Regions from separate parts of the Solibacillus sp. CAU 1738 genome, predicted to be linked through region 1. Evidence: riboswitches for the same ligand, from Rfam matches in the RefSeq annotation. Region 1 holds a riboswitch; each other region holds the start of a gene.
What was found. A riboswitch is a leader RNA that binds a small molecule or an ion and turns the genes downstream of it on or off. The one in region 1 is predicted to bind cobalamin.

Region 1 (6,936 bases):
GGCCCTCTTCATCTATTATATCCTGTATATCATAAACTGAAATTGGGAACATTGGGAAGCCCTCCACATACGGCGTTATTTCATACAGTTGGAAATAGATCACTAGCACCTTATCTGCAATGTAAAAATCTTGGTCTGGGCGAATGACTGTAAAATCTTCCAAGAGCTGTATGTTGCGCTGTTTTATTTGTTCATGAATTAATAGTGAAAGTCTTCTCACATAATCACTTCCAGGCTTAAATAGATCCTTCAGCTGACAATAAACACCTTTTTGCAAATCAAATGTGAGAGACTTAATATATGTCATACCATGTGCTGCGTGATAATGATACGTATAGTTCGAAAGCGATAGGCTTAGTACATTGCGCTGATTGTTTTTGATTTCATAAGAGCCAAGCATTTCTTGTACTATTGTAGGCATATTCCCTACTTGCTTATCAATTAATTGTTGTGTTTCTCGAACTATGAGACGATTAATATATTTCTCTAGCTCTAAATTTTGCATAGAGCAAACTTGCGGATAATAAACGACTTTTTGTTGGTCACTATAAACATTCATCGTTTGAATAGAAACTGGAAAAGAAATAGACATGTGTATCGATCCTTTTTAATTTTCCCCATTGTATTCATACAAATAGAAGATGTGAGTTCTACACATTGCCATTATCAAAAACTAACACAAAATTTATTGTTATGCATATTTTAAATAAAGATATGCTTACTTTGTAATGGGGGTATTGTATTGACACAGTTTTACTCTTTTCATGGTACTGTAACAAAGATTAGTGATTTTATGGTTACACCAAATGACCAATCGGGTTGTAATAAATTATTTACTGTAACAAACAATTCCGGGGCTATCGTCAATTTTGTTGTGTCGCCAACTACGTATGTTGTTGATCATACAACAATTGTTGTTGGGGACCGTATAACTGGTTACTATGATGGTAACGCACCTGTACCGCTTATTTATCCACCACAATACCAAGCACTCGTTATTGTGAAGGATCATCCGCACCAAAATGTAAAAGTTGATTTTTTTAATAGTCGACTAATAAGTAGTGATGGTCAATTGCAATTAAATCTTTCACCGTTTACACAGTTACTACTAACAAATTCTCAAGCCTTTATAGGAAATCCCGCAAATCGTAATTTAATCGTTATTTATGGCGCTACTACCAGAAGTATTCCAGCACAAACGACACCTATGAAAATAATAGTGCTATGTTAAATTGTCGTTTCTACATTTTTCACCTTTCAACGCTATCCTCATAAATTAAAAAGAGTTTATGTAGAAAGGAGAGTATCATTTGAATAATTACCCGTTTTATCCTTATGACGAAGATTCACCTAGCTTCAATCCATTTAGCGACCCATTGCCTACTGAATTTACGCCAATGTTACCTACTCCAGCAAGACCACCTTCTCCTGGAGGTCCAACGCCATCACTTCCGGCAAGACCACCTTCTCACGGAGGACCAACGCCATCACTTCCGGCAAGACCACCATCACATGGAGGACCAATGCCGTTTCCTCCTGGAGGGCCACCATCTCACGGGGGGCCACCGTCTCATGGAGGGCCACCAGGAGAGCAACACCCACAGCCAATGGGTCCACCGCCGCATTTTACGCCAGCATTTCCAACATGGCAGCACGGTCCAGGTGGTATAAGAAGTTGCTTATATCGTAATACGTATATTTGGATGTGGGATGGAAGTAGCTTTTGGTTCTTCCCTACACTTGTAATAAGAAATGTCGTTTATGGATTCCGTTGGGGCAGATTCGGTTGGATTTTCCATATTATCAATTCTAACAATATTCGATCCTTCCAATGCTTTTAGAATTAATAAGATAAGACATAAAAATAGCTACTTGTTTGCACAACAAGTAGCTAAACTTGTGTAGACAAAGTTAACAAAGACTTTGTCTACATCGAAATATTGTAAGAATAAACACTATAAATCATCGAAACCGTTATCTTCAATATTAATTTTCGTATATTGACGTGAGCGTTGTTCGAAGAAATCTGTTTTCCCTAAGTCGACTTCCTCGTAAGCTTTAATCCATTTTAACGGGTTTTTACGGTAGCCTTCAAATGGACGTTCATGGCCAAGCTGATTACAACGAACATTTGCATAGAAGTATACGTAAGCCTCTACATCTTCACAATCGAGGCCTTCAATTTTATCGCCAATAACTTCCCTTGCCCACGCAACCTCTAATTCCGCTGCTTCTTTAAAGATTTTTTGTACTTCAGCATCCCATTCCGCTGTTTTATATTGCGGATATTCCTCTAACAGCTCCTGATAAATTTTCACGAATAAATCCACATGCAACTGCTCATCACGGTTAATATAGTTAATCATCGTACTTGTAGCGACCATTTTTTGCTTGCGTGCTAAATGGTAGAAATACGCAAAGCCCGAATAGAAAAATAATCCTTCTAAAATCACGTCATAAACAATCGCACGTAACATATTTTCTACATTCGCTTCCTCAGCAAAAGCCTCATACCCTTTAATTACGAAATCATTGCGCTCCTGTAAAACAGGTACTGTTCGCCAAAAATCGAATGTTTGATCTTGTACATCTTTTGGTACTAAGCTCGATAAAATGTACGAGTAAGAGTGATTATGAATAACTTCTTGCTGCGCTAAAATAATCATTAAGGCGTTTAAGCTAGAATCCGTTAAATAGTCCGCTACTTTCCCTGCAAAATCCGTTTGTATACTATCTAGTAATGCTAATAGTCCAATAATTTTCAAAAATGAATCTTGTTCATCAGCAGTCAGTGTAGGAAATTGTTTCACATCTGTACTCATATTAATTTCAAAAGGCGTCCAGAAATTACCGAGCATTTTTTTATATTTAGGATAAGCCCAACTAAAGCGAACATCATCCCAGTTCAAAATATTGGAAGACCTACCGTTAACTATTGATGTAGAGCGGTTTGGTGCTTCTTTATCCATTATTTTTCGTTTTGTAACTTGCACTTATAGTTCCTCCTTAGCTAGAGCATGATTCGCATTCAATCATTTCTTCTGAAGTCGAGCGGATATAATACGTCGTTTTAATTCCACTTGCCCATGCATCTAAATGTAGCTGTAGTAAATCTTTCGCTTTAATAGTATTTTGTACGTATAAGTTTAAAGAAACCCCTTGGTCAATATGGCGAGCACGTGCCGCATTTTGTTTAATTGTCCAGCGTTGGTCGATAAAGTACGCGGATTTATAAAACCATGTTGTCTGGGCATTCAAATCAGGCACAGTTACAGGAATTTTGTAGTCCTTTTTCTCCTCCGAATAGCTCTTTTGGAAAATCGGGTCAATTGTTGCAGTAGAGCCTGCGATAATCGAAGTAGATGAGTTCGGTGCAATGGCCATTACATAGCCGTTTCGCATCCCGTGAGTCATGACATGCTGCTTTAATTCCTGCCATTTTTCACTCGTATATTCACGATTCTCGAAATAACGCCCAGTATGCCAGTCTGAGCCTTGGCATAATGGATACGCGCCTTTTTCCTGAGCGAGTGCATTAGATGCACGAATCGTTAAATAAGCAATTTCCTCGTATAAAGAATCTGCAAATGCAACCGCCTCATCGCTTTCCCATGCAATGCCTTTTAATGCAAGTAAATGGTGCCAGCCAAATGTCCCAAGCCCAATACCACGATAACGACGATTTGTTCGGTCAGCTTGTGGAACAGGAATAGTATTAAGCTCAATGACGTTATCAAGCATACGCACTTGGATTGCAATTAGTCGAGGTAAAACATCTTCCATTACTGCACGTCCTAAGTTGATAGACGATAAGTTACATACAACAAAATCACCTGGTTTACGTTTTGTCACGATAATGTCTTCTTCTATTTCAATAGATTCAAACTGTGTAGCGGACATATTTTGGAAAATTTCAGTACATAAATTCGAGCTATAAATCATGCCTTCATGCTTATTCGGATTTTTGCGGTTTACTTCATCACGATAAAACATAAATGGTACACCCGTCTCTAATTGTGAGCGCATAATTCGCTTCATAATATCTATTGCCGGTACAGTTTCTTTCGATAATAGAGGATGATTCACACAAGCATGATAGCGCTGTCTAAATGTGCCGTCGCCTTTGACTTCATCATAGCTATCTTCTAAAGAGAAGCCCATTACATTTTTTACTTCATGTGGATCGAATAAATACCAGTCTCCTCGCGCTTCCACTGTTTCCATAAATACATCTGGTAAACAAACACCCGTGAAAATATCGTGTGCGCGCATTCGTTCATCACCATTATTAAGACGCAAATCTAAAAATGTGAAAATGTCTTTATGCCACACATCTAAATAAACTGCAATTGCACCTTGGCGTTGCCCTAACTGATCAACTGACACAGCTGTATTATTCAGTTGTTTAATCCAAGGTAGAACACCACTGGATGCCCCTTTATAGCCTCGGATAGATGAGCCACGACTACGCACTTTGCCCATATACACACCAATTCCGCCACCATACTTCGATAATGTCGCTACGTCCGTATTCGTATCATAAATACTTTGCAAACTATCATCGACTGTATCAATAAAGCAGCTCGATAATTGCCCGTGTGTCTTGCCGGCATTTGATAATGTCGGTGTTGCAACAGTCATATATAAATTGCTTAGCGCCCAATAAGCTTCAGCAATTTTATCAAAACGTGCATCAGTTTCATTCATCATTAATGTCATTGCAATGACTAACCATCGTTCCTGTGGTAACTCTACTGGTGTACCATCAAAATCACGAACTACATAACGATCCATTAATGTTCGAAGACCTATATACGTAAATTTTTCATCGTGTGAAGGTTCAATTAATTTGCCTAATGCATCTCGTTCTTCTTTTGAATAGTTTTCTATTAATGCTGGATTAACAAGACCCTTTTCAACAAGCTTTTCAAGTAAATGGCTAAACTGGCCATATACATCATCATATCCGCGCTTTTGTCGCTGCTCTTTATAAATTTTTTCACGTAATAATCGAGCAGCTACAAATGTCCAGTAAGGCTCGTCCTCATCAATAAAGCTTAACGTTTCTAAAATACAAGCTTCTATCCATTGCTCAAATGGTGCTTGCTCATTTTTTGCACTCCATTTGCTTGAAAAACGAATTAAGTTTTCTAAGTCTTCCTCACCAAATTCATTGATTAATTGGCCTAATAATTGCTGTTCTACTACTTCAACCACGTTGACACATCCTTTTTGCATAATAAAAAAGCTACCTTCGCATTTGAAGGTAGCTTATGTAATGAAATGGAAGCAGACGAAAAAATGATCATTCTCTGCTCCCATTTCTTAGCCCCCGAAGAAATGCGCATTTTGTTTTACTAGGCAGGTCTCCTGGCTTAGCTTCATTCTCCTGTTTACCTTCCCGAATTACTTCAGTGGCATAAAACAGTCGTCAGCATTACAGTTGCGGGGACAGCATCAGATTTGCACTGATTTCCCTTTTCATCTACATATAGTAGAACCTAATTAAACAACACACTATATATTGTATATTTCGAAACTATTGTCATTGTATCATAGTCGTTTACCCTGCAACAAGCATTATATTTTTTACTTTTTTGTACAAATGGTTATACGTTGATATGATGGCATTTCTCCAAGTATATTTATTTTCATGGATAAAACGACTTATTGACAGATTCATATTACATTTCATTACGCGGAGCCACTTCCGTAATCGGTGCCGAAACCTTACTGTAAAGCTTGTCAATATTTTGCTCTTGAACGGCAACGAGTACTGCTGCTGACGGTCCAGCAGAGTGAGTTAAATCTATTTCACATGTGAAGTTTTCACCTACAAAAGAAATTATTTCAGCCCCAATCCCTTTTGAACCAGTTGGCCAAACTTGCTGAATAACGCCGGTCGATAGAAGAGAATAGATTTCTGCTAAATTAGCAACATTTTCTGGTTGGTCGATGACTTGCTGACCAACTAGTGGTTTGCCAATAACAAAAAAACGGCATTGCATTTTTGATGGTGTAAATTGCTGCTTGCCAATCATTGTTAAGCTAAGGCCCGATTGTAAAGGAGCAAAATTTGTTTCAGAGGAGCCAGTAATTGGTGGCATTTTTTGTCCAATCTCTCGGAAAACACGTTCGCAGCCTTTAACATATTCTTCCCATGCAGTATCACTAGTAAAATTCGCTAATAGCAACTGAATCGGCATTGCACCCGCGCACCACTGTTCTAAAATAGCAGTTCGAGCAGTAAAATAGGCGGCAATTTCATTAGGTACATAAACTACATCAGCCTCTTTTTCACCAATACAAGCCGCATTATCAATTGTCACAAATGTTGTCGCATCAATTTTAATGGCATTTCTCATTTACTCGTTTCCCATTTCATCATTTTTTTTACACGACTAATAACTGGCACACAAGCCATAACGATTACAACGTTAATAACTGTTGCCACGAACAGAGAAGGTAATGCGCCTAAATAAAAAGCTGGTGATATAAGGAAATAAAACGGCAGCGGGGATAAGATTCCGTTAGCCAATATTAAAAATGGCCACTTTGTCCATTTAAAATTGTGTTGATGTAGCTTGGCAAAAATAAAGACGATGACAAACATCTCTACTGCAATTAATAAATGAAATGGCCCGAGTGGCATCCCTGATGTTAATGCTGTAGCTAAATGGCCAATAGTCCCGACTGCTCCAGCATAGAGTGGAGGTAAAAAAAAGACGGATAAAAAGGCAGGTGCAGAATCAAGCGCTGCAGTTGTGATAAAACCTGGCACCTTTATAAAGCTTCCAATTACACAAATAGCTGATATGAGTGCTGCTAATAATAAATAACGTAATTTATCTTGCTTCATAATCATTCTCCTTTCAGCACCTGTGGTAGACCGTACCATATGCGTGTAACCGTGCTACTTTTTTCAAATAACGCTTG
Region 2 (6,936 bases), on a different contig from region 1:
ATCACAATCCAACCTCCGAAGAATATTAATGATTTCTGAATTTAATAGTTAATATGAGATTTGAAATAACACATAACATTTACTGTAACTTAACTAATAATTGTTGATTGTAGTGAAGGCTGGGCGACTCCTTGAGGATTAGCTTGAGGCCACTGAAAAAATAGATACACGCATTTTTTATAATAAGAATTTGCGACAACGATACAATTTTCAAATGATTTAGCACGGTGCGACAGTGTAGCTGACGGCTGCGCCTTTCGCTACAGAGCAAAGCTTCCTGCGGGATCAGCATGAGCCTTGAGACCCTGCAACGCAGTGAGGAGGCTCAAGCCATGCCCGCGGAAAGGGAGTATCAGAGCGCTAAATCATAAAGGCAAATAATTATTCGAATATTTTTATGAAAATCACTTTTTCAGTAGCTTTTTTAGCGTCCCAGCCGTAACGGAAATCAACCTAGCAAATGCTAATATCATTTGTATTTATAGGATTATTTTTGCTCATTATGAGTAATTATTATTGATCAAACTTCACAACAATTTATCTAAATACGTTTGCGCTACGTACGTATTCTACATCTTGGATATTTAATCTGAAGTTGACTACACGAGCAGCTGCAAATAAATAATCAGATAGGCGATTTAAATATTTTTGTACTATTGGTGATACGTCTGACTCGGCTTTCATTAATGATACCGTTTGTCTCTCAGCTCGACGTGCAACTGTTCTCGCAATATGAAGCGTCGCAGCAGCAGGAGAACCACCTGGTAAAATGAATTTTTGTAACGGTGGTGCTTCTTCTGAAAGTACATCAATGCGCGCTTCAAGTGTATCAATTGGCGCTTCCGTTAACTTGTAATGACGTTCCTTCATCACATTCGCTAAATCACCGCCGCCATCAAATAGCTCGTGCTGAATCGCTTCTAAATCCGCTAAAATATCTTTAAATAATTCACGGTTATCAAGCTCTGTCATCGCCTTGCCTATAAATGAATTCAATTCATCTATAGTGCCGTAAGCCTCAACGCGTAAATGGTCCTTATCGACACGACCTCCAATAATACTCGTTTTCCCTTTATCCCCTGTTTTTGTATACAATTTCATCATGTATCACCCTTTCCTTCCTAATTTGTTTGTCTTCTATTATATTTCACAATAGCCTTTACAGTTGTTTCAAAAACCCCACGACCAATCCATTTTCCTATTTCAGTAATTGGACCGGCATATGGCATTTCTTCCCCTTTTTGTGTGGCTGCTATAAGTAAACTATCTGTACCTGTGCCCGTTGCAATCGTACCTGTTCTTGAATCTACAACATTTTCTTGCGCAAGGGCCTTCGTTTTTGCTTCTGTAGCAGTAATCATCGCCTGGTAAAATGCTTCATCTGACAGTTTCCCGTTAATAATGACCCAAGTATTAATCGTTCCGGCATGAAAAACATCGTCTCTTTCATATGTTCTTGTTGCGTCAACTGCATTTCCAATGCCAGCTGTTACCGCAACAATTACTCGGCCGTCCAGAAAGGATTCAATTACAACATTTTCTGGTGGAACCGCCGTTAACATCACTACTGTATTCGTAGGGGATAGCTTTTCATTGCTTAAAAATTGCTGCGTCTCTTGTTTTACATCATTACAAAAATAATCGACATCAATGCAGCGATTTACGAATGTCCCATACCAGCCCATCCCTGCATTATGAACTGCAGAAGAGATTACTTTTAATGGGGCATCTGCTTGTAGCTTAACAAAATGAGGAGCTATAACAAAATGCTCTTTTGTCACTTCTCCAAAAAATGACTCCTCTACCGCTTCTGGTAGCATTGTAATTTGCGGCTTCGGTATTTCTGGATGAGCATATGTTGCAACACGCGCGGCATATACTTCCTCAATTTGCGATTCAAGTAATACTTCATGTGGTACACCTATCGCTTTAACACTGCCTGATTCCATTAATAAAAGTTCATCACAATAAAGTGAGGCTAAGTTAATATCATGGAACACTGATACGACCGTCAAATCGGATTCTTTAGCTTCTTTGCGGATCATATCTAAAATTTGCTTTTGATGTGCTATATCAAGATGATTTGTTGGTTCATCTAACAGTAATACATTCGAACATTGCGCCAATGCTTGAGCAATAAATACTCGCTGTTGCTCTCCACCTGATAAATTTTCTAAAAAGGTGTTTTCATATTTTGTAACACCTGTTTGCGCCATCGCTTTTTGAACGGCTTCTTCGTCTTTACTTGACCATGTTGAGAAAAAACCCGTTTGATGTGGATAACGCCCTAGCGATACTGCATCTCGAACAGAATTAGAAAAGGCATTCGCGTGAAGCTGTGGTAGCACTGCCATTTTTTTCGCCAATTCTTTTGTAGAATACTGATGGACATCTTTATCTTCAATAAACACTTGACCCGCTGTTGATGGAATGACCCCACTAATCACTTTTAATAAAGTCGATTTACCACTTCCATTTGGACCGAGAATTCCGAGAATTTTTCCTTTCCCAACAGTAAATGAAACATCTTTTACGATAGGGGTTGCACCGTAGCCACCTGATATATGTTCTACCCGTAACATATGATTATGCCCCCTTCTTGCGCTGTTTATAAAAAATGTAGGCGAATACCGGCGCACCGATAAATGCAGTAATAACACCAATCGGCAACTCTGTTGGTGCAATAATAGTCCGTGATACTAAATCACAAATGACTAATAAACTAGCACCATTAAGAAATGAAAGGATGAGTAAATGTCGATGATCCGCCCCAATAACGAGACGCATCATATGTGGTACTACTAAACCGACAAATCCTATTGTCCCAGATACTGCGACAGCAGCACCAGTTAACATCGAGCCACCTACTAAAATAGCGTATTTACTCTTCTTTACATCGACACCTAAATACTTTGCTCGATCTTCACCGTATATCATCGCATTTAATTCACGACGGTTTAGCCAGATGAGTAATGTACCTATTATGACAAACGGGATAATCATTTGTACATATGGCCAGCCCCTCATGGACACACTGCCTAAAAGCCAACCCATTATGACGCGAAGCTGCTCACCCGTTAGAGCTATCATTAGTGAAATACAAGAACCTAAAAATGAGCTAAAAATAACACCCGTTAAAATGAGCGTTTCCATTTTCATAGAACGGTCTACAAGTTTTGCAAAGCCCATTACGAAAATCATCGTAATGGCAGCTCCAATAATACTAAATACTGGCAACGTGAAAGTACCTAAAAACGGAATAGACATACTAAAGTATAGCGTAGCAACAGCCCCTACCGAAGCACCTGATGAAATTCCTAACGTATACGGATCAGCAAGTGGATTTTTCAGTAATCCTTGGAATGCAGCACCGGCTATTGCTAGGGATGCTCCAACTAATGCCGCTAAAATAACACGTGGCAACCTTATGTTCCATAAAATACTGTATGCTGTAGGATTTGTTTCTTTATCCCATAATGTTGAGATTGGTATATCGGCTGATCCAATTGCAATTCCAAGCCACATACTCACTAACAGCAACGTAATGGATAGTATGTAAGCGAGTACACTTTTTTTACTCACTGTAAATTCCTCCGATAATAAAAATTAAAAAAGTCCCCCGACGAATGCGAGAGACTAACAAAAGAATAGACTAGACTACATACAAATGCAGAAATAGTACCACCCTCCTATCCTCGTAGGTTGTCGTAGGTGTAATGTAGAGGCAGGTCTCCTGGCTTATGCATCAAGCATGTTTAACATCCTTCCCGATTGCTCAGTGGTTGTTGTTAAACATTCGCATTTACAGTGGCGGGACCGCACCGGATTTAAACCGGTTTCCCTTTTAACTTTACAATAAGTAAAGAACCTCATACAAAATACAAATGAACTTTTCCATTACTCTTATTATAGCGAAAAAAAGTTAGTTGTGTATGTTTTGTTATCTGAATATTCAAATGTGGTAATTATAATCTTCGGGTAATACACGATGTAGAAATTGTTTCGTACGCTCTTCTTTCGGGTTCACAAATAGTTGATGAGCAGATCCTTCTTCAACAATTCGCCCACCGTCCATAAAAATAACATGGCTCGCTACATCACGCGCAAAAGACATTTCATGTGTGACAACGACCATTGTCGTACCGGATTTGGCAATGGATTTCATTACTTCTAGTACTTCTCCGACTAGCTCCGGGTCGAGTGCTGAAGTTGGTTCATCGAATAAAATAACGTCTGGATTTAACACAATCGCTCGCGCTATGCCAACTCGTTGCTGTTGTCCTCCAGATAATTGGCTTGGATAAGCATCATATTTATGTGACAGCCCTACTTGATTCAATGCTTCTTTTGCGATCCGGTGTGCCTCCTCTTTTTTCATTCCACGCCCAATGACAAGCCCTTCTGCTACATTTTCTAACGCTGTCTTATTATGAAATAAATTGTAGTTTTGAAAGACAAACGCGGTTTTTTTACGAACCTCAAGAATTTCTTTCTTTGATGCATTTTTTAAATCGACTGCAATTGTGCCAAAATTAGCTGTCCCTGCGTCTGCTCGCTCTAAAAAATTGATACAACGGAGAAGCGTCGTTTTCCCTGATCCACTTGGCCCTAAAATAACGACTACATCCCCTTTATCAATAGTTAAGTCTACACCTTGTAAAATCTCATGTTGCCCAAATGATTTACGGACATTTTTAATTTCTAACATAGCGCGCTCCTCCTTATGCTACGACAGATTTATAGCGACTTAATCGACGCTCCGATAGCTTAAATAAATATTCAACCGTCATACATAAAATTAAATAAACGAAGAAAATATCCATATACGCCTCTAAATAGTTGTAGCCAACATTTGCCGCAACTTTCGCTCTCAACGTAATTTCCTGTAATGAAATAGCGTAACCGAGTGAGGTTGCTTTAATTAAATTAATTGTCGCTGTACATACGTTTGGTAAGGCAGCGACTAATGCTTGAGGAATTATAATACGTCGATACGCTTGTGCTGTCGTTAGCCCTACTGCCTGTGCTGCTTCTAGCTGCCCTTTTGGAACTGTTTGCAAAGCTGAGCGAAATACTTCAGAAAGCACCGCAGCTGTATTAAATGAAAATATAATATAGGCATACCAAAGTGGATTCACATCGTATATGGCGTAGTCAATATTGTAATTTTTTAAAATACCATCCAGTATTAACGGAATACTGCTATATAAAACGAAAATTTGAATAATTACAGGTGTACCACGGACGAATGATACATATGTTTTCGTAATATTTTTCAGGACAGGGATTTCATTGATACGCGTTAACGCGAGAAAAAAACCTAATGGTACAGCAATGAGCAGCGACACACAAGTAACAAGAAGCGCAACCGGAACACCGCTTAATGCGACGAAAAACGTATCAATTAAAAACTTTACATTTATTAATTCCATTATTGTCACTCCTCCTTACGTTGTTTTTAACGGTTGCTTCCCTTTGCTAAATGCCTTTTCTAATAAACTAAAGCTCTTTTCAATCGCAATAGATATGACCCAATAAATAACTGCCAACGCAATATAAATTTCTAGTGCATGTGTATTATAGTTGTTCGCAATGATTAAATTTGCCTTGCCTACTATGTCAATGAAACCAATCGTATAAGCTAGCGCCCCTTCTTGTAATACAGCAATGAGGCCATTCCCAAAGTTAGGTAAAGCAATGACTAGTGCTTGTGGAAAAATAATACGACGATATGCCTGAAGCGGTGTTAAACCAACACTAACAGCAGCTTCAAACTGCCCCCGATCAATAGCTAAATAAGCAGAACGGATTACTTCCGACATCATCGCCGCAAACTGTAAGCTAAAGGTAATGACAACAAATATCCCAGTATGAACATTTTGCAAATTAATACCGAATAAATTTTCCGAAAACGCCGGAATGCCATAATAGACAAGAAATAATAGGACGATGGATGGCGTACATCGCATAACAGTCGTATATACATTTGCCAACCATTGTAACAGCTTGTTATTACTTAGCTTAGCAGCGGCAAGGAGTAACCCTAGTAGGCTACCGACAATTACAGCTGCACTAGCGATATAGATTGTCACCCATAAATAAGGCAATAGTTGCGGTAGTGCCGACCATAAATACGCGATATCAAAATATTTCTCCATCCATCACACCACTTTCTTTGATTAGAAAAGCGCAAGCGCCTTGGTCAGCCCCGACAGCTGCTTGCAGGCCTGTATTGAAAGCATCTTTTACGCTTTCGATAAAGGGGCAGACCGCGACCTCGAGGGGCTAGGCGCTGGAGCTAGACACATTAGAAATGCTTAAGTGCCCCGTTTAGCCCCGACAAGCGCTGGATGGCTCTCAAACGAAAGCATCTTTTACGCTTTCGATTGAGGGACAAAAGCGACCTCGAGGGGCTGGGCACTGGAGCTAGACAATGTTAAATCTCCAGAAATTTATCCTTTCTTATATTGATTAGAAAGGCTGATGATTTGCATCAGCTCCCATCAACGCTCCACTGAATCTAGAACTTCGAATAAATCTTTGCCATAAAACTCTACACTCAGTTTATTTAACGCATCTGTCTTTTTAATTTCTGCAATTGCCTTGTCATAGGCATCAGCAAATTCTTGTTCTTTTTTATTGAACAATGGCCACGTTTTAATTACCGCAAATTCGTTATACACAACTTGATCCTTCAAATGATAATATGGACCACCTTCTGTTAACACTTGCCCTGTGAAGCTCCCTTCAATTTGCACTCCACCGTCAACACGTCCCTCATTTACCCATTGCACAACGTCTACTGAAAACTCTTCACCTGCTTTTAGTTGCACTTGATTGTCTGGATTTGCTTCGTTATATTCTGCGATAACTGTGTATTGAGCGTTATTTGCTGCGATTGGTGCCAATGTCATACCTGCCGCTGCAAAATCACTT
Region 3 (6,936 bases), 250 kb from region 1:
CGATAGTGCCCAGCCTTTGTCAGCAAGTTGCTTATCTAAAATAAAATCAATTAACTTCTCACGTGTTGTCGTTGCCGTTTTCGGTAATTCAAAGTCCCATGTATCAAGAGCAATTAACCCATAATAAGCTCCATTTACACCTTGCCAAACAACTTGATCGAAATCTGATAGCTTTTCAACTAAGTTGTAGCCACCGACATTTGTCGGATCTTTACCGATAGCAGTAAGGGCAATAATTAGACGTGAATATTCAGTGTATGCCCATTTATCTAATACACCCTTTTTAGCAACTACATAATCAACAACATTCTTGTAATACGTGTCGTAATAGCCTGCTTGTACTTCATAACCACCACGAGCTAATGTAATAATCCACCATTCACTACCAAACTTAGGTGTAGGTAATCGATCTACCATGTATTTACCAACAGTATTATAAGCCTTTTGAGTTGGTGTATTTATATTAGACTTTGTTCCCGGTTTTTTAGCGTTATCAAATGCAGCAGTAGCCTGGTTTAGTGCTAATACTTTCGCATCAATATCTTCTTGTATTGCAGCTTCATTCGCAATCAGATCTTGCGCAGATTTGATAACCTTTACATAATCATCTAGTGCAGCTTGTGTTACCCATTTTTGTGTTATGTCTACATCTTTTCCATCTACACTTACTTTTATGGAAGCCTTGTTTTGTTCAGCTTTAGTAATTGCTTCTTCTAATGCAGTTTTAGTAATATCTCTTACTTCTTCTAATGCAGAATCTAATTGCTTAAAAACTACATCTACATCTTCTTGTTTGCTCTCCATATTCGTTAGCTGTTCATAAGCAGCTTTATAAGCAGATAATACTTTTGCATCTGCTAAAATTTCTTCTTTATTTGAGGCACTATTAATTTCAGCAATTTTTGCTGTTAGTGCGTCTTTGTTAGCTACTTCAATAAAAGGTGTTCCCTGCCAACTATAGTTAAAGCCAAGATCACGACCAAAACCAACTACACTAAATTGCAAGCGAATTACATCACCATCTTTATTTTGATGGCCACCCATAACATGATCAACCATTTTATGATTTACTGTATACATCCAATTAGACGATGAATAATAGTCGCTATTTCCAAGCCAATCTTTATTTTTTCTTCCTGTATTTGACTCACCATATTTCCCCGCTTCTTTCAGTATATATTGAGGAATATTACCGTCTCTTTCACTATCTTTAATATTTGTTAAGTAATTAATATTTGGTTGATCAGATCCATCATTATAATTACCACTTCCAAGTGCTCTAGCAACTACATGCCCTACCTCTTCCCCTTCAGAAAAAGGCACTTGAATTGGCTCAATTGCATACCCTTGTCCAAGGGTAAACTTCTCAACAGAAACTGTCACATAACCAGCTCGTTCAGAATCATTAAATTTCGTCCCTGGTTTTTTAGCTTTTTCAAATGTAACTTTAGCCTGATTTAGTGCGAATACTTTCGCATTAATTTCTTCTTGTATTGCTTTATCATCTTCAATCAGATTTTGCGCAGATTCGATGACATTTACATAAGCATCTAGTGCAGTTTGTGTTACCCATTTTTCTGTTAGGTATACATCTTTCCCGTCTACGCTAACTTTTACTGAGTTTTTATTTTCTTCAGCATCAACAATCTTTGTTTTTAATTTTGTTTTATCAATTTTGCCGTCTTCTCCGCCGTTTCCATTTAGCTCAGCAATTAGTTGATCAAGGGCGTCATCAACATTTGGTTGGATACTTTCCATATTCGTTAGCTGTTCATAAGCAGCTTCATAAGCAGATAATACATTTGCATCTGCTAAAATTTCTTCTTTATTTGCAGCACTATTAATTTTAGCAATTTCTGCTGTTAGTGCGTCTTTGTTAGCTGCTTCAATATAAGGTTGTGATCCCCATTCCTTGCCAAAGCCAAGATCACGACCTAAACCAGCTACAGTAAATTGCAAGCGAATTACATTACCATCATTAATTCGATAACTCGCCAAAGCATCATTAGGCAATACATTATTTACTGTATACATCCAACCAGACGATGAGTTATAGTCACGCTGTCCTAGCCATCCTACTTTATTTCTTCCCGTAATCGACTGATTATTTCCTTTCATTACATCCAGTATATATTGAGGAATATTACCGTCACTTTCACTATCTTTAATATTCGCTAAGTAACCAATATTTTCTTGATCATATCCATCATTATAATTACCACTTCCAAGCACTCTAGCAACTACATGACCTACCATTTCCTTTTCATAGAAAGGCACTTGAATTGGCTCAATTGTGTATCCTTGTCCAAGGGTAAACTTCTCAACAGAAACCGTCACATGACCTGCTGGTTCAGAATATTTTATCGACGCACTATCATCAGTAGTAACAGGAGATAATTCGATTTCGGTTTCCTTGGTTATATCTTTCTCTAAATTATTATCTCCTTCATCAGATAAAGCCCCTTCTTCATTTCCCTCCAACCCTTCATTTATTTGCTCTGACTCATTTTCTATTAATCCATCTGTCTCTGCCATAACAGCAGCTGGCGATAGAAGCGATAGCGTCAAAACAAGCACGGCTGCAATATGAAGCCACTTTTTCCAAAATTCCACTTGCAAAACCTCCAATTTTTTTATGAATACTTTGCATCGTTCACTCCACGACAAAAAAACGCCATTTCTCACTATAAGAGAAATGGCGGTAAACAGTTTGAAAAGCATATAAAAAATACATACCTATCCGTCTATTTGCCATACATTCTCCTAATTTCCGAAGAGAGTTTATACGATCAAATAAAGGTAGGTCTCCTGGCTCATGTATCCTGTACCAACCTTCCCATCTACTGGAGGCATTTTTCCTCGTCGGACAGTGGCATATGTTGCACATTCTTCTACACTTACAGTTGCGGAAACAGCTTCGGCTTTGCACCGAATTCCCTATTAAGCTCTTAAAAGAGCACCTTTATTCTGCAATTGCTATTCACTTGTAGTTAAGTTTAGCATACTTTTTTTATTTTCCAAATAATTCGATAAAAAAAGAGTTACACTTCTAGAAAAATATAGTAGAAGTATATCTCCAAGAAGTTAAAAGTGCTCCCATTTACAGTTGCGGGACAGCGCCGTATTTTCACCGTTCTTCCCATTTAAACAAATCCAAAACTGAATTTGTAACTTAATCTTATTATTCCTTTTTTTATCATGCCATATCATTAATTATTTAAAAAAAGCAAATTTAAAAAGCTTGACCTCTTAAATAGAAGCCAAACATATAGTTTATTTCATGGAATATTGTACTTCATGACGCAGAGCTTTTGCAGCAGCTACCATATGAGATAGTGCCGCTATAGTTTCCGGTTCCCTCTTAATTAAAATTGAAATTACTCAACTAAAATGTAAATAGAAGGAATCTTTTATATTACTATTTAAAAGAAAAAGACTATAAGCAAACCCAATTTTTTGAGTTTGTTTATAGTCTGAGATGCCTATACCTTAAGCTTCGATTCGGCTGAGATTTTCCACTCCATTTTGTAGCAAATACATTTTATGGTATAACCCTTTTTGGGCGAGTAGCTCCTGGTGTGTTCCGCGCTCCTTGATTTCCCCTTGATGTAGCACTAAAATTTGCTCTGCATCTTGGATTGTCGATAGGCGGTGCGCAATCGCAATAGTTGTGCGACCTTTGCGCATTTTTTCAAGAGAATGTTGAATTGCAACTTCTGTTTCTGTATCAATAGCTGCCGTTGCTTCATCTAGTACAAGCACTTTCGGATTCGTCGCAATCGTACGTGCAAAGGCGATTAATTGACGCTGCCCGCTCGAAAACGTCGAACCACGCTCCGTCACTTTTTGCTCGTATTTTTCTGGCAACGTATCAATAAATTGATCAGCTTGCACAAATTCAGCCGCCGCCTGTACATCTGCTGTCGTCAGTGTATGATTGTGCAAGCGAATATTGCTGGCAATTGTACCGTAAAACAAGAACGGATCTTGTAGCACAAGCCCCATTTTTTCACGAATTTCTTGTTGGCTAAATGACTTTATGGACTGGCCATCAATCATAATATCCCCTTTTTCGAATTCATAAAAACGCATAAGCAAATTGATAATGGAGCTTTTTCCACTACCTGTATGACCGACAAGCGCGACCGTTTCGCCCGGATTAACGGTAAATGAAATGTTTTTTAGTACATCTTTTTGATTGTCATAGCTAAATGTGACATCTTTAAATTCAATAAGACCGTTCGAAATTTTTGCCGCACTATTTAATTGAGCGGGCTCTACTTCTTCCTCGTCTAATAACTTAAACACCCGAGACGCAGCTACAAGTGCTTGCTGGAATATAGCAAGACGCTCCATTACTTGATTAATCGGATCAAAGAAGCGATTAATATAAGTAATAAACGCATATACAACTCCTACTTCGACAGCCGTTTGAAGCGATGTTTGACCAAAATAATATAAAACTAGCATAATGGCAGCAAAATAAACTAAATCAACTACAGGTCGAAGTAGTAAGCTATTCAGCTTTGTATTATTCATCATCGCTACATAATGTTTATTGTTTATTCCATCAAACTCATCATTAAAACGCTTTTCCTGATGGAATGCTTGCACTATACTCATACCCGATAAAGATTCGGCAAGCTTTGCATTGAGCTCGCTTAATTTTTCACGCATTTCCATATACACAACCGAGCTATGTTTACGGTACAAGTAAATGATGTAAATAATGATTGGTAGTAGTACGAGCGCAAATGCCGCAAGCATAGGATTTAATAAAAACATCGCGATATACACACCGATTATTAAAAATCCGGCTTGCACAAAAGTAATTAATACGCCAACATACATATCTTTTATCGCTTCCGTATCGTTTGTCGCGCGTGATACGATAGACCCTGCTGGAACTTGATCGAAATAACGCATACCGAGCTGATGAATTTTAGAAAATACATCAATTCGCAGCTGTTGAATAATTTTTAGTGCAATCTCTTGGAATTTCAAATGTTGGAAATAGCTAATTACAACATTTAATAGCTGGATGGTCATATACGATACAGCTAAAAAGACAATAGGACCTTTTTCAAAATTGCCAACTGCTACATGATCATCTAAAAATACTTTAATAATATAAGGACCAAGAACCGCTCCTAAAACTGTTAAACCAAGTAACAACAATGCGAGTACAACAGCTTTTTTATGTGGCAATAAATAGCGTAGCAATCGTCTTATAATGGCACTTTGCTCTTTGCGTGAAAAGGTTGGTTGTTTATCCATACTACATGCCCCCCTGTTCCACTAATTGTTCTAATTGCTGTAATTCATACATATCAAAATAACGACCTCGCAAGATCATTAATTCCTCATGTGTTCCTTTTTCTACAACCGTTCCTTCATGCATCACAAGAATGACATGTGCATGCTGAATCGCACTGAGACGGTGAGATGTAATAATAGTCGTTGCTTCTTTGCGTGATGCTTTCAATGATTGTAAAATAGCTTCCTCCGTTTTTGCATCTACTGCAGATAAAGAGTCATCTAAAATAAGTAGCTCAGGCTCTGTCATTAAGGCACGAGCTATTGAAATACGCTGCTTTTGTCCGCCCGAAAGCGATACGCCACGCTCACCAACAATTGTTCTATAGCTTTCTGTGAAGCCTAAAATATCTTCATGAATATGTGCTAAGCTCGCAGCATGCTCGACCTTTTCGCGATCTGCTTGCGGGTTTGTAAACGCAATATTTGTATAAATGCTTGATGAAAATAAAAAATGATCTTGCGGCACATAGCCAATCGCCTCACGTAATGCGAGCATTTTATAGTCATCAATGCGCACACCACCGTACGAAATATCCCCTGTATAGCCCTCAAATTCTCTTAGTAATAATTTTAAAATGGCTGTCTTTCCTGATCCTGTTTTTCCAACAATACCTAGCGTTTCCCCTTGCTTTAACTCGAAATGAACATTTGATAATGACGGGTTTTCATCTCCTGGGAATGTAAAGGAATCTACATGGAAAGCTAGGTCTCCTTGTGGTCGCGTATTTTTTGCACTATGTTTGTCATCGATTTCCACTGGTACATTGAGCAATTGTTCAATACGGTCATACGATGCAGAACCGCGCTCTACAATATTAAATAACATACCGATAGCTAGCATCGGCCATACGAGTAAGCCTAAATATGTTGTGAAAGCGACTAGATCTCCAATTGACATCGCACCATCTACAATAAATTTTGTTCCGAATGCAAGACTTAGGAAAAAACTAATGCCGACAACTAAACTGATCGTTGGATCAAACAATGAATCGATTTTTGCGACATGCATATTTTTCTTTACAACATCATCGGAAAGACGTGTGAAATCTTCCACATCATCTTGTTGCTGGCCAAATGTTTTAATCACTTTCATACCAGAAATGCTTTCCTGCGTTTTGTCATTCAAATCTGAGAACGCAGCTTGTGCATTACGGAATCTGGAGTGTAGTAATTTACCGTAATAGCTTGTTAAAAGCGCCATTGCGGGCATCGGAATGAGTGCGATTAGTGTTAAACGCCAGTCAATTGTAATGGCCATCGCTAAAATAACGAAGCTTCCTGTTGTGATGGAGTCAAAAAGCGTTAATACGCCACCGCCAGCTGTTTGTTGCACAGCTGAAATATCATTTGTTGCATGCGCCATTAAATCCCCGACACGGCGCTGTTGGTAAAACGATGGCGACATTTTCGTAAAATGACGAAATAATTTTTCACGTAAATTTTTCGCTAAATAGTTAGACGAACCGAAAATCATTTTACGCCAATAATAACGAAGTACATACATGAACGCCGCAGCAGCTGCAATAATACCGAGCCACATAAAAAGGGATTCCTTCGTTAACGTACCCGCTCCAACTTCATCGATTGTATAGCCGATAATTTTTGGCGGTACTAATT

Region 2: it holds a riboswitch for cobalamin, as region 1 does, so the genes downstream of both, AAFN87_RS11325 (FecCD family ABC transporter permease) here and AAFN87_RS02690 (ribonucleoside-diphosphate reductase subunit alpha) in region 1, are expected to answer to the same signal.
Region 3: it holds a riboswitch for cobalamin, as region 1 does, so the genes downstream of both, AAFN87_RS03985 (S-layer homology domain-containing protein) here and AAFN87_RS02690 (ribonucleoside-diphosphate reductase subunit alpha) in region 1, are expected to answer to the same signal.

Annotation. Positions count from the first base shown of each region.
Region 1 covers NZ_JBDQQN010000001.1:534,780-541,715, reverse strand. The annotation lists gene AAFN87_RS02710 (DUF3298 and DUF4163 domain-containing protein) at 1-592, opposite strand, end outside; gene AAFN87_RS02705 (hypothetical protein) at 743-1,231, shown strand; gene AAFN87_RS02700 (hypothetical protein) at 1,311-1,841, shown strand; gene AAFN87_RS02695 (ribonucleotide-diphosphate reductase subunit beta) at 1,956-2,993, opposite strand; gene AAFN87_RS02690 (ribonucleoside-diphosphate reductase subunit alpha) at 3,007-5,217, opposite strand; cobalamin riboswitch at 5,344-5,520, opposite strand; gene AAFN87_RS02685 (hypothetical protein) at 5,685-6,365, opposite strand; gene AAFN87_RS02680 (ECF transporter S component) at 6,362-6,859, opposite strand; gene AAFN87_RS02675 (bifunctional adenosylcobinamide kinase/adenosylcobinamide-phosphate guanylyltransferase) at 6,862-6,936, opposite strand, start outside.
Region 2 covers NZ_JBDQQN010000003.1:375,569-382,504, reverse strand. The annotation lists gene AAFN87_RS11340 (metallophosphoesterase) at 1-5, opposite strand, end outside; gene AAFN87_RS11335 (cob(I)yrinic acid a,c-diamide adenosyltransferase) at 538-1,101, opposite strand; gene AAFN87_RS11330 (adenosylcobinamide amidohydrolase) at 1,122-2,582, opposite strand; gene AAFN87_RS11325 (FecCD family ABC transporter permease) at 2,587-3,582, opposite strand; cobalamin riboswitch at 3,708-3,887, opposite strand; gene AAFN87_RS11320 (amino acid ABC transporter ATP-binding protein) at 3,953-4,708, opposite strand; gene AAFN87_RS11315 (amino acid ABC transporter permease) at 4,722-5,432, opposite strand; gene AAFN87_RS11310 (amino acid ABC transporter permease) at 5,448-6,158, opposite strand; gene AAFN87_RS11305 (transporter substrate-binding domain-containing protein) at 6,504-6,936, opposite strand, start outside.
Region 3 covers NZ_JBDQQN010000001.1:783,905-790,840, reverse strand. The annotation lists gene AAFN87_RS03985 (S-layer homology domain-containing protein) at 1-2,613, opposite strand, end outside; cobalamin riboswitch at 2,782-2,979, opposite strand; gene AAFN87_RS03980 (ABC transporter ATP-binding protein) at 3,490-5,277, opposite strand; gene AAFN87_RS03975 (ABC transporter transmembrane domain-containing protein) at 5,279-6,936, opposite strand, start outside.